4 regions of the Paenibacillus sp. FSL R5-0887 genome follow, and region 3 is predicted to be linked to each of the others. Evidence: riboswitches for the same ligand, from Rfam matches in the RefSeq annotation. Region 3 holds a riboswitch; each other region holds the start of a gene.

Region 1 (3,120 bases), 180 kb from region 3:
TTGGTGTTGGTGTCACTGTCGGCGTTGGTGTCGGCGTTGGTGTCACTGTCGGCGTCGGCGTTGGTGTTGGTGTCGGCGTCACTGTCGGCGTCGGTGTTGGTGTCGGCGTTGGTGTCACTGTCGGCGTTGGTGTCGGTGTTGGCGTCACTGTTGGCGTTGGCGTTGGTGTTGGTGTCGGTGTCGGTGTCGGCGTCACTGTCGGCGTCGGTGTTGGCGTCGGTGTCACTGTCGGCGTCGGCGTTGGTGTCACTGTCGGCGTCGGCGTCGGTGTCGGCGTTGGTGTCACTGTCGGTGTTGGTGTCGGTGTTGGTGTCGGCGTTGGTGTCGGCGTCGGCGTCGGCGTCGGCGTTGGTGTCGGCGTCGACGTTGGTGTCGGCGTCGGCGTTGGTGTTGGTGTTGGTGTCGGTGTCGGCGTTGGCGTCGGTGTTGGTGTCACTGTCGGCGTTGGTGTCACTGTTGGCGTCACTGTCGGCGTTGGTGTCACTGTCGGCGTTGGCGTCGGTGTTGGTGTCACTGTCGGCGTTGGTGTCGGTATTGGTGTCGGCGTCGGCGTTGGTGTTGGTGTTGGTGTTGGTGTCGGCGTCGACGTTGGTGTCGGTGTCGGCGTCGGCGTTGGTGTTGGTGTTGGTGTCGGCGTTGGCGTCGGTGTTGGTGTCACTGTCGGCGTTGGTGTCGGTATTGGTGTCGGCGTCGGCGTTGGTGTTGGTGTTGGTGTCACTGTCGGCGTTGGTGTCGGTGTTGGCGTCACTGTCGGCGTTGGTGTCGGTGTTGGCGTCACTGTCGGCGTTGGTGTCGGCGTCACTGTCGGCGTCGGCGTCGGCGTTGGTGTTGGTGTCACTGTCGGCGTCGGCGTTGGTGTCACTGTCGGCGTCGGACATGGTGTTGGCGTCGGTGTCGGCGTTGGTGTCACTGTCGGCGTTGGTGTCACTGTCGGCGTTGGCGTTGGTGTCACTGTTGGTGTCGGCGTCACTGTCGGCGTTGGCGTTGGTGTCACTGTTGGTGTCGGCGTCACTGTCGGCGTTGGCGTTGGCGTTGGTGTTGGTCCAGGTTCATCACCATCGTATGGATAGTGGTGAAATTCACCACCACCAGTACCTTTGAGTGAAGCCGCCACTAAAGTACCGTTAATCTGACCATTAATAAAATCAACATGAGCATAGGGGGCAAGTATGCTTCCCATTACACCTATGCCTGCCATATCAAGATACGCAGCTTGGCTAAAGTTAAGCAAAATTTTCTTGCTGTTCAACACGTTATTAGGTAGAAATCCGAAGTTTTTCATTTTTACGTTAGAACCATCAATATTAATAATTGCAGTAGATCCTGAAGGAACATTTATTGTAATTCCGTAGGTATTAGAGACGTTATCTCCTGAAACATTAAAAACATTGACCGCAGGATCTGTACCTGTCAGGGTAAGGCTGCCATATTGGTACACTGTTGTTCCATTCGCCGGCAATGCTGCAAGTTCTGCTGATTTGTCCTTCAAAGACTGACCTACGGCTGAAAAGTCAATCGTACTCCCCTGTCTTTTTGTACCACCCTTGAGGAGCGTTACATTCCCTGAAAAATCTCCCCCGTGCACGATATTCCCATAAACAGTACCTCCGTTGAAAGTAAGATGCCCTCCAACAACAAGTGTGTCAGTCAGGGAAACCTCTGCAGCGGTCAACCTATCTCCAACACTATAGTTGGTTAAGTTAACGTTACCTCCAGCAGCAAACCTTCCTTCCGTATCCGAAACTGTTGTTATATCCCCTAGAATAAACACGTTGTAGACCGCTGCAATTCCCAATGTAGAAGAACTACTAGCTCCAGCAACTCCAGCTCCTAATGAGGAAAGCCCACTACCTACCGTCAAAATCCCAGCTAATACAAGCGAGAGTAACGGTTTTATTCTTCTTTTCAAATGGCACACCTCCTAAAACTATGATTTATATTAATCAGAATAATTACCAGAAACTCTAAAGGACCTAACAACAAAAAAGACCGCCAAAAAGAAGTGAAATTCCCTTCTCATGGCAGTCGGACGGTCATTGTGCCTTTAAGACACTTTAGACTCCTGGACTTTGCGTCCCGCCCTTTCAGACGGTTTGCTATTATCATGACTATATATATGTATTACACTGCAAGTCCAGAACTGGTAGCTGAAGCATTCTATCCAATAACAGTCTATGACTTTTAATACTTTTGAATTAATAACAGTTTAGCTCCCGACACCCACAATTGTCAATCAATTCCTTTCGATAATTCCCCGCATTAGTACCACACAAAAAAAGCGCCTAAAGGCGCTTCGCATAAGGTTTTTCATTAAATTTTAAAGTAACTGTATATAGCCCAATATGGATATCCATAAGGGAACACTCAAAATTAAACCAAAAAACAATCCACGCTGGAGGCTGCCCTCTTTTTCCATCATAATTCTCCTTTATTTGCGTTCGATACATTAATTTTTATTATTACAATTTTTAATATAATTTATTCTTCGTTATTAAGTTGTGAATTTAATCACATTGGATAAGCTGTTTAGAAATACCATTGATTATTTTTGGAATATCGGGGTAGAATACGAATATACGTTCCTATTAGAGGTGATGAGATTCATGCATAGAGCAGAAAGCAGGGACAACATGCTGGTGAAATCTTATTTATTGCTTCCGATGATTTTATCAGCTTTCGAACGGGACTCCGCCATTTTATCTACACACTTACGAACACCCGCCCCTTATCTGGAGGTGCTTGGAACAGCTGCTGCAGTAGCTACAACAGATCTAAGGGATGTTCGTGCAGAAATGAGAAGACGGGGAATCAAGGTGTATGAGCAAAACAGACTTAATACTGGAATTGAAGCCAAGTATATATGTCGTGGCTATCATGAACGAATGCTGCTGTTGAATGACATTGTTGCGGCTCAGGCTGCCATCCATATGCGCAGATACCTAGGGCTGGATATTTCATCTTTTAAGAGTTACGAAGAACAGTACCAGATTAAGTAAAGCTGTATAGAAGCCGCTGCGCTCTCTCCCCCCGATCAATTAGTGAACAAAAAAATAGGCCTTACCATGGGAGTTGGCAAGACCTGAGAGAGATATACCACAAAACACTGGGGGGTGTTTGGTG
Region 2 (3,120 bases), 820 kb from region 3:
TTGTTGAGACGGAGAAAGTGGATGATCTCGCTCATTTGAAAGCTATTTTGACATATTACAAGGACCGGGGATTTGAATACGCTTTAGATGATGTTGGTGAGGGCTTCAGCACGATCGAGATGTTATTGGAGCTTAAACCCCATTACATGAAGCTGGATATGAAATATGTTCAGGGTGTGTCCAGCGATCTGAACAAACAGAAAATAGCAAAGCAATTTTTAGAAAAAGCTTTAGAAATCCAATCCGTTCCTTTAGCAGAAGGTGTGGAGTTTAGAGAGGACTTTGAATGGCTTAAGCAGAGTGGTTATCAGTTGTTTCAGGGCTATTTATTTGGAAAGCCTGATCCTATTCCCAAACAGTAATCCTAATGAGTATATATCCGTCCAGAGGATGAGATGAATTTCAGGTCAGAGTCTGAGTACAGCCAACCCCCGGGGTTGTATAATTTAGGTAATTTGAAAAGGGGGACGGGATAGATATGAAATGGCATCAATTTGTAACGCGCTGGGCGGATTCTAGGGGCTTTGATGGACGAGAGATTGATTATCAATGGCCTTCTCCCTCATTTCCGGTCATCAGTATTCGCAGTAATCTAGGGCGATACTCAGGTCAGGCGTATGGCCGTGGAGGTAAACCCCGTGTGAAGACAGCCGTTGGATTAATCGCTATTGGAGATGTAGCTGTTGGCTTGATTTCCATAGGTGCGATAAGCGTGGGCGTATTATCCTTAGGAGCAATATCACTGGGAATGTGGTTAGCGATCGGAGCAATAGCACTTAGCTGGCTTGGCTTCGCAGTGGGAGCGATTGCGATTGCAGGCGTGGCTGTAGGAGCGATCGCAATCGCGGAAAAAGCGTTGGGGGCCATCGCCATAGGGGATACGGCATTTGGTGCGATAGCGATAGGCAGGATCGCTGGGGGTGCCATAGCTATCGGACAATGGGCATATGGTGTAATCGCAGTTGGCGAACATGGTTTCGGATTAATTCCCGTCACGGGCGATGTGTGGAATTGGTTCCGGCGTTTGTTTGGATCGGGGAGTTAAGTAGACCTACAGTCCTAAAGGATGCCCTTCTCTTCCGGGATAGTCGATAAATAATATCTATCACATAAGAAAAACTAATTGCAATTACCTATACTCATTTCATACCAATTAATCATGCGATCAGATCTAGGCTTATGTTACTCTTTGAATGTATTCGAAACTTCATAGGCAAACCTATGGAAATGTAGGGACGCAAAGCTATAGGGACTAAGGTTATCATAACTATTGTCAGCCAGCTGCCAAAGAGTGTGTAACGCTTTTTGTTAAAATATAAGAAAGTATAAGTTATAAAACTATACTTAATATCTTATATTTCTCGCTTAAACGCTTACCGTCCTTATAAGGACGCCGAAGGCGTTTATGCTTGTTAAGGTTTAATAAAAATTAAGTCTTAATTTTTAGGCGACTTTATACGCAATCAAGCTACTCTTTTGGGGTAGTTTTTTTTGTGCCCATTTTTGGGCACTGGAGAGATTCATATGACATCTGGGGGTAAGAAGAGATGAAGAAAATGATTGCGATCGCTACATCGGCGGCCATGTTGGCCAGTTTTTCGAGTGAGGCAGGTTATGCTTTAGCAAGTGAGGCAAGCAAGGTAAATGTAACAAAAACAGTGGCGCAAAGTAAGGTTAACTTATTAAGCAACGCCTCGGTTATTCCGTTTGAGCTGTACGGCAAGGATGCTCTAAATGCCTATAATGAGGTTTTTAGAATGAATCCAGCAAATATTAAATCCATCACAAATAACGGTGGCAACTACTCAGGCTCGCCTATAGCTAAGGCTATGGATGGGGATATGAGCACGCATTGGGAGACTGGCAAACCGAATAGTTCAACGTTTACGAATGAGGTTGTGTTTGTTTTCAATGAGTCCACTGAATTAAATAGAATGGTATACGCGGCTAGGCAATCCGGTGCTAAAGGTAAAGGTTTTGCTCAAGAATTTGATATCTACGGCTCCACTACCGATGCGGGTGATTTTACGCTCGTGTCTTCTGGAGAATATACAGGCTCAACCGGTGATGTAGTGGAGATTCAGTTCGCACCTACGGCTTTTAAGAGACTTAAATTTGTCTTCAAAAAAGCGAACCAAGATTGGGCGAGTGCTGCTGAGTTTTCTTTTTATAAAGAGGATAGTGTTTCTGCTAAAATGAAAAATTTATTTACAGATGATACCTTGAGCCAAGTTAGTGCTGCCTTTGATACGGCAGAGAAATTAACAGCTTTAGAGAATGAAGTGCAGGCACATCCACTGTATGCGCAGTTTAAAGAAGAGATAGAGAATGCAAAGATCCTTTTGGAGAACCATCAGGTAGAGGCAACGGCAGCCAAGGTTTCGAAGCTAAAAGGGTATGGAACAGCCTATGAAAATGCCTATAGCCAAGCTTATAGAATGCCGAATGCAAACGTATCAAAAGTAACGGTGAACGGTGGAAGCTACTCAGGTACGAAGCCTGAATATATGCTGGATGACCAGCCCACTACGCATTGGGAAACGAACAAAAACAATGATGCAAGCTTCACGAATGAAGTTGTGTTTGAACTAGCGCAAGCGGAAGTGCTGGACAGAGTAGCTTTTTTGGCTAGAGATAACCGCAAAGGATTCCCAGAGGCTTTTGAAATCTATGCATCAGAGACGAGTAAAGGAGAGACCTTCCAACTTGTATCTAGCGGAACCGCGATTAGTACCAATGACTTTCTGGAATTTAAATTCGAACCGAAGAAGTTTAAAAGATTAAAATTTAAGTTCACAAAAGCTAATATCAACAGACCTTTTGCGGCTGAATTTAGATTTTATACAGAAGATAAAGTAAGCGAAGCTGTAAATGGTATTTTCACAGATGGAACGATGAGTGCGGTTGTGCCTGCTTATAATAACGTTGCAAAAATCAATGCACTAGAGGAAGCGGCAAAGGTACATCCGCTCTATCCAATCCTGAAAGATTCTTTGGATTTAGCTAAGAAGCTAGTGAATGGTGAAGTTCAAACCGAAGGCACCATCATTGAGGCGGAACAACGTGGAGATATGAAAAAGCATGCGCAGGAAAACCTGAGAATTGGTTTTGGTACGAACA
Region 3 (3,120 bases):
CTACGTATTACCGCGGCTGCTGGCACGTAGTTAGCCGGGGCTTTCTTCTCAGGTACCGTCACTCCGATAGCAGTTACTCTACCGGACGTTCTTCCCTGGCAACAGAGCTTTACGATCCGAAAACCTTCATCACTCACGCGGCGTTGCTCCGTCAGGCTTTCGCCCATTGCGGAAGATTCCCTACTGCTGCCTCCCGTAGGAGTCTGGGCCGTGTCTCAGTCCCAGTGTGGCCGTTCACCCTCTCAGGTCGGCTACGCATCGTCGCCTTGGTGGGCCGTTACCCCACCAACTAGCCAATGCGCCGCAGGCCCATCCCTCAGTGACAGATTGCTCCGTCTTTCATTCTTCTCTCAGGAGAAAAAAGAAATTATCCGGTATTAGCTACCGTTTCCGGTAGTTATCCCAGTCTGAAGGGCAGGTTGCCTACGTGTTACTCACCCGTCCGCCGCTAAGTCATTTTGAAAGCAAGCTTTCAAAATGACTCCGCTCGACTTGCATGTATTAGGCACGCCGCCAGCGTTCGTCCTGAGCCAGGATCAAACTCTCCAATTAGTATTGAAAAGAGCGATATGCTCATTTTGAAACATCTGACGAGAAAATTAATTCTCTAATTTGGATTTCACTTGCGTGATTTCCTACTCACTCGTTGTTCAGTTTTCAAAGATCAAGTTCTCGTTGGCGCCGTTTAATGTCTCAGCAGCAACTCTTATAATATATCATGTTGTTTTCAGAAATGCAAGCTTTATTTTTCGAAGCTTTTTATCAGCCTCGTCTATATCGCCTGTACGCTGTCTAACAACGCTTACCTATAATACCCCAACTATTAATAGAAAAGCAACCCCTAATATAAAAATAAACAACTAGCTTAATAATTAAGCTAGTTGTTTATTTAATAGGGTTATATTTCTAGCGACGAACTTAATAGTATTTTGCCGCAGTATATTTGCTTGAGGCTTTAATTAAATCGGTTTTCTTATCACTCTTTGAAAGTCCTGCATCCACTGTAGTATCAATGGTAACCCACTTCCCATTAAGCAACACTTCGTTCCAGGCATGATATTGCGTAACGTAGCTTGTATTCCCCATTACCAACTTAGCAGGAACATCTACACTCCGCAGCATTGCGGCAAAAAGAGAAGCGTAATCATAGCAAATCCCTTTTTTAGTAGTCAATGTCTTATCGATGCTTGGAATATAATCAGTAGTTACACTATTAGCAAGAGAGTAATCATATTGTACATTCGCAACTACATAGTTATAGATCGCTTTAACTTTCTCTTCGTCTGTTGTTTTGCCTTGTACTAATTGTTTAGCTTTGACAATCGCTTTATCAGAAGAACTCCATTTCACATTCTGTACGGAGCCCAAATATACGGAATTCGAGTCACTCATGGTTACGTCTACTACTTCGGAATATAACGCTTTGTATTTATTGCCGGTTGTATTCTCCAGAACAGAAACCTTATAAGTCCCATTTCCTTGTTGCAAAGGGAAGTCCTCAGCTTGTCCAGAAGCATACAAGTTATATGTATAGCTGCTGTTATCTTTGGTGATCATGAGTTTGATTCTTTTATCTTTCGGAATATCATAGTTAATACCAATAACACCTTGAGCCACTTTGGATGTAATCAACCAGCTGGCATCTGCACTTGCAGCTTGAGCTGTACTTACCGGAACTGAAGTCATTAGGACGAACAACGCCACCAGCATAAAATAAACCTTTTTCACGGATAAAACTCCTTTCGGTAGCTGGCTGCCATCCTTTCGGGAAGGCCCTTTAGCTTTGCGTCCCTACCTTTCGATAGGTTTGCCGTTATCGTATAAGCTCTATCTGTTCTAGCTTTACTAGATATAATTGATAGAATCCATTTGAAACAAACAAAAAAAGCCTCTTCATTCGGTAGCTGGCTGCCATCCTTTCGGGAAAAGGCCCTTTAGCTTTGCGTCCCTACCTTTCGGAAGGTTTGCCGTTATCGTGTTTAGCTTTCATAGTATAATACTATCATATTTATAGTTGTGAACAAGACCTAATTTACTAGATTACCCATTATTTTATAAATATCTCCCGGTATTTGTGTTTTCTTGTCATTCACTATTCTCATTTTGTTAATTTGGCATGAACAATCAGCCGATGCGTTGGATTCACTAGCGGATCACATGTAATCAGAGTAAGAATCTTATCCTTGTCATTCCCGTCAAGAACGGAGACATCACTCGGATCTACAACAGAAATATCGTATACCTCATAGTTAAACACCTGATCACTAGTCTTTACCGTGATAACATCCCCCACAACAACCTCATTCAATCTGTTAAACAAACGACCCGTAGTTCGAGCCCGATGCGCCGCGATTGCAGCATTCCCGATCTCTCCAAGGGGTGCCGTTTCTTTCATATGGGCTGCAGCATGTTTCATATTAGCTTTTGTAGCCCCTTCTAATACAGGCAGCTTCAAATCAATCTTATCGATTTCAATTAGTGCGATTACTTTGCCACCGACTTCAATCTCCGGTTCAGGCTTTTCTGTCTCTTGGGGTTGGGGCTGTGCCTGGGCATCCAGAACCGATTCCTCTGCTAACAGCTGAGTAACTTCAGCATACCTGCTCCTCAGATCTGACTGGGGAGTACTATCGGCAGTGCTTAGTTCAGCCGTTTCTAATAACTTCTCCTGCTGCCTGTCGTTGTACCATTCGTTAGCTGTCGGATATAACATGATAAGTATCCCAGCCAGTATGAGTAGATAGGAGAATTTACGCAATGTTATTCACCTCCGTATATTGTTTCTATGGTTATATACAAATCAAGCAGAAACAGCTACTTGCCTTTAAGCATAGCAACTCCTTCTGCCTGAAATTAATGTTTAAAATACCCATTTACGACTTCCAAAGAAATTGATGATCACCGTGATAAAGGTAACCAGCACCTTCGAGATCAAGACTTGAATACCTAGTTTGTCTGTCAACAGATGCATTAGCAGCAGTGATATTCCGAGCACTACCAGATTCAGCACGATAAACTTGACCAGCTGCACGCGGTCGAAGCCTTCTTTATTCCCCCGGTTGCGATCACGAAAGGTAACTTTTTTATTCAAAATAAAGCTATTCGCCGTGCCTGCACTAT
Region 4 (3,120 bases), on a different contig from region 3:
CCTGTTTGGTACGGATATCTCCTACCCCAATTAAAGGTATACGGCCATTGATTTTCTCATTTACATATTGCAGGATTGATTTTTCTTTAAAATCTTCTGATGCAGATACTTTCTTGAAGTCCCCTAATGAAATATGCAGATAATCCAGCCTTTTATCAGCTAATTTATCAATGAGATAAAAGGTATCGGTGATTTTAATTCCAGGCTCTTCATATTCTTCTGGAGAAAAACGATACCCGACAATAAAATCCTTAACCTCTGAATTGTCAACGACAGCAATAACTGCATCCACTAATTGGTTAATGAAATTAAATCTTTTCTCTAAGCTTCCTCCCCATTGATCTTCACGACGGTTGGAGTGTGGAGAGAAGAATTGTTGGATTAAATATGTGTTTGCTCCATGAATTTCTACCCCGTCAAATCCAGCTTGAATAGCACGTTGAGTCGCTTTTTTAAAATCCTCAATTACACCGAAAATTTCATCTTCTGTTAATGCTCTTGGAATTTCTGCATTCGGGCGTTCGGCAGCAATGGCGCTGGAGGAAACGGGTTGTACGCCACGCAATATTTTTGAATCTGTCATTCTTCCTGCATGGAATAGCTGTAAAATAGCTTTTGTTCCATTTCGTTTAATAGTAGATGCTAATCGGCTAAGGCTAGGAATAAATTCATCGGAGGAAACACTAAGTTCACCTTCCCATCCTTTTCCACCCTCTTGTACATTTGCTGCCGCAGTGATGACCGCACCTACTTCGCCCGTTCTTAGCGAATAGTATTTCAATTCATCTTGTGTTACTACACCGTCATAAAAGCTCATTCGCGTGGTCATTGGAGCCATAACCACTCGGTTTTTTAATGTCAGCCCTCTGCGAAAAGTTAATGCTGTGTCTAGTGCTATCATCTTTTTCCCAACTTTCATTAAATTATATTTAGATAAATTATTATATACATGCGCATACATATAAATTACAGCAATGATTTATTCTTGTCAACTAATAAAGAACTGCTGTTGGATACAACAAAAAGCGCTGTTCCGCTGAACAGCGCTTTTCGCTCGTTATGAATCGTCCTTATTATTCTAGTTCGGCCGGTTTTACAATGGCTGCACCTTTATTATTTTTGGAATATTTAGCTTCGATTTTCGTGGTGTATGTATCTTTAGCTCCGTCACTTACCAGCACATAACTCAGATCGACTGTCAGCTTTTCCGTTTGCCAGGTCTTAGTATTGACGAATAATTTCCACGTTACACTTTTGGGTTGAACTGTCTCACCATCCCAGAGGTTCTCCTGGTCATAGAGTTTGATTATCCCCTTAGCTGCTGTCGGATCGGTTACCGTGAATTGTAAGACTGTTTGTGCGCCAGCAGTGCTGACTTTCATGGATTTTTTATAACTTTTGACCGAATCAAGCATGGAAACAGGATCGTATTGGCCTTTAGAGTAAAAGGCATCCCATTCCGTTTTCTCCAGTCCAAGCCAATATTGTGCATCAGGATCGATTGGCTCCCCGTCATCGTCGTAACCTTCATCTTCAGATTCATCGATCAGTTCACTTCCGTCTACAAGATAGTAAAACTCCTTGTCATTGGCATATAGACTGTACGATGTTTCTAAAAGACTACTAGCGACAGTGCCTGCTGCGGCAAAATTCGGCAGACGGTTGATATCCAGCTTCAGAGTGTTGGTGTTGCTGATACGCACCCCGCCGCTTTGAATATCCTGTTTTTTGGTCACATCCAGATGGAAATTCTTTATTGCTTTGGAGGCTGCCGTTACTTTGCTGATCATCTGATCCGCGGTTACTACTGTTGAGGTAGCTGCAGACACTACTCCTGGATTAGACATCCATCCGATCGTTCCGGACAGCAATAAAGCACCTACTGCCAAACTAGTACCTATTGTTTTGAAAAAACTGTTCATGTACTTCCCCTTTCGGCCCCTTGCGATAATGTAACGCCGTATAGGTCGAAATAATAAAAGAGCTCAAAATAGACTACATATTTTTAGAGCTATCCTTTATGCTTCATAAGACATCCCTATGGCGGCCTGGCGATCATTTCCTTCTGTCGAAAGGCTTTAGACCCATGGCTTTGTGTCATCATCTTTCGATGATTTTACCTTTAACGCGGACATTCAATTAGTTTTAATTAGATTACGGACGCATGTCCCACCGCTAATTTTATCATGGTTATAATTACCTGTAAACGACTTATCTTCCATTCGAATTCGCTATGATATTCAGAAGAAATACTACAATCAAAATGAAAAATGAACGATTACATACGCTTATAAGTCTTATTAATGAGAACAGCAAAGACAGGGGGTGCAGCAAAATGAGTGACCGGGAAATTTTCGAGCTCTATAAAGAACAAGTATATTATTTTTGTTACTACTTAATGAAAAATCAGGCAGATGCGGAGGATATTTCCCAAGAGGTATTTGTAAAAGTTATCTTAGCGGATAAGTCGAAGGTAAGAAACTTGAAAGCTTGGATTTTACGAATTGCTTCGAATGAGTGCAACAGTGTGATCAAAAGGCGTAAGACGGGGTGGATGAAAGAAGTACGTAATTATTTACTATCCAGGTCTGAGGAATCAAACCCTGTAGAAAAACGTTTGGATCGACAGGAAACTAAAAAAGAATTACAAGGGTTATACAGTCAGCTTCCCGACAAAATCAGAATGGTAGTAGTCCTTCGTTTTATAAACGAATTGACTGTACCCGAGATCTCTAAAGTTATGAGCATACCCGAAGGAACTGTAAAATCCAGACTGAACAAGGGACTTAAAATACTAAATAGAATGGGTGGAACCCAACTAAAGGAGCTGAATAGTAATGAGTCTGTATATTGAAAAAGATAAACATATTCCCCGACCGGATTATGATTTGATGTGGACTGCCATAGAACAAGAAGCTTATAAACGTCAAAGAAATCTGCATGCCTCCCAGAATACTCCTAGGTCTAATAAAAAGGTTATTCCTATCAGTATTGTCTTCTCTTGCCTCTTACTTGTAGCCATTCCTGTATTCGCTAGTATGACGATTAATTGGGATAAAATTGGTGGTCGAAGTGTGAGCAATGCATTAAATAACGGCATCGGTCAACAGTATAATCTTC

What was found. Region 3 has a riboswitch for cyclic di-GMP ahead of MKY14_RS24205 (transglutaminase-like domain-containing protein). Riboswitches for the same ligand answer to the same signal wherever they lie in the genome.
Region 1: it holds a riboswitch for cyclic di-GMP, as region 3 does, so the genes downstream of both, MKY14_RS24980 (choice-of-anchor A family protein) here and MKY14_RS24205 (transglutaminase-like domain-containing protein) in region 3, are expected to answer to the same signal.
Region 2: it holds a riboswitch for cyclic di-GMP, as region 3 does, so the genes downstream of both, MKY14_RS27775 (NPCBM/NEW2 domain-containing protein) here and MKY14_RS24205 (transglutaminase-like domain-containing protein) in region 3, are expected to answer to the same signal.
Region 4: it holds a riboswitch for cyclic di-GMP, as region 3 does, so the genes downstream of both, MKY14_RS01430 (DUF6612 family protein) here and MKY14_RS24205 (transglutaminase-like domain-containing protein) in region 3, are expected to answer to the same signal.

Annotation. Positions count from the first base shown of each region.
Region 1 is NZ_JBBOCE010000002.1:1,598,724-1,601,843, forward strand. Features, by position in the region: gene MKY14_RS24980 (choice-of-anchor A family protein) at 1-1,909, opposite strand, end outside; cyclic di-GMP riboswitch class I at 2,018-2,108, opposite strand; gene MKY14_RS24985 (hypothetical protein) at 2,604-2,996, shown strand.
Region 2 is NZ_JBBOCE010000002.1:2,235,919-2,239,038, forward strand. Features, by position in the region: gene MKY14_RS27765 (EAL domain-containing protein) at 1-362, shown strand, start outside; gene MKY14_RS27770 (hypothetical protein) at 479-1,045, shown strand; cyclic di-GMP riboswitch class I at 1,203-1,289, shown strand; gene MKY14_RS27775 (NPCBM/NEW2 domain-containing protein) at 1,548-3,120, shown strand, end outside.
Region 3 is NZ_JBBOCE010000002.1:1,417,854-1,420,973, forward strand. Features, by position in the region: rRNA gene MKY14_RS24200 (16S ribosomal RNA) at 1-552, opposite strand, end outside; gene MKY14_RS24205 (transglutaminase-like domain-containing protein) at 919-1,728, opposite strand; cyclic di-GMP riboswitch class I at 1,742-1,822, opposite strand; cyclic di-GMP riboswitch class I at 1,897-1,979, opposite strand; gene MKY14_RS24210 (class D sortase) at 2,099-2,758, opposite strand; gene MKY14_RS24215 (GtrA family protein) at 2,861-3,120, opposite strand, start outside.
Region 4 is NZ_JBBOCE010000001.1:319,985-323,104, reverse strand. Features, by position in the region: gene MKY14_RS01435 (NADH-dependent flavin oxidoreductase) at 1-961, opposite strand, end outside; gene MKY14_RS01430 (DUF6612 family protein) at 1,074-1,922, opposite strand; cyclic di-GMP riboswitch class I at 2,040-2,131, opposite strand; gene MKY14_RS01425 (RNA polymerase sigma factor) at 2,336-2,854, shown strand; gene MKY14_RS01420 (DUF4179 domain-containing protein) at 2,838-3,120, shown strand, end outside.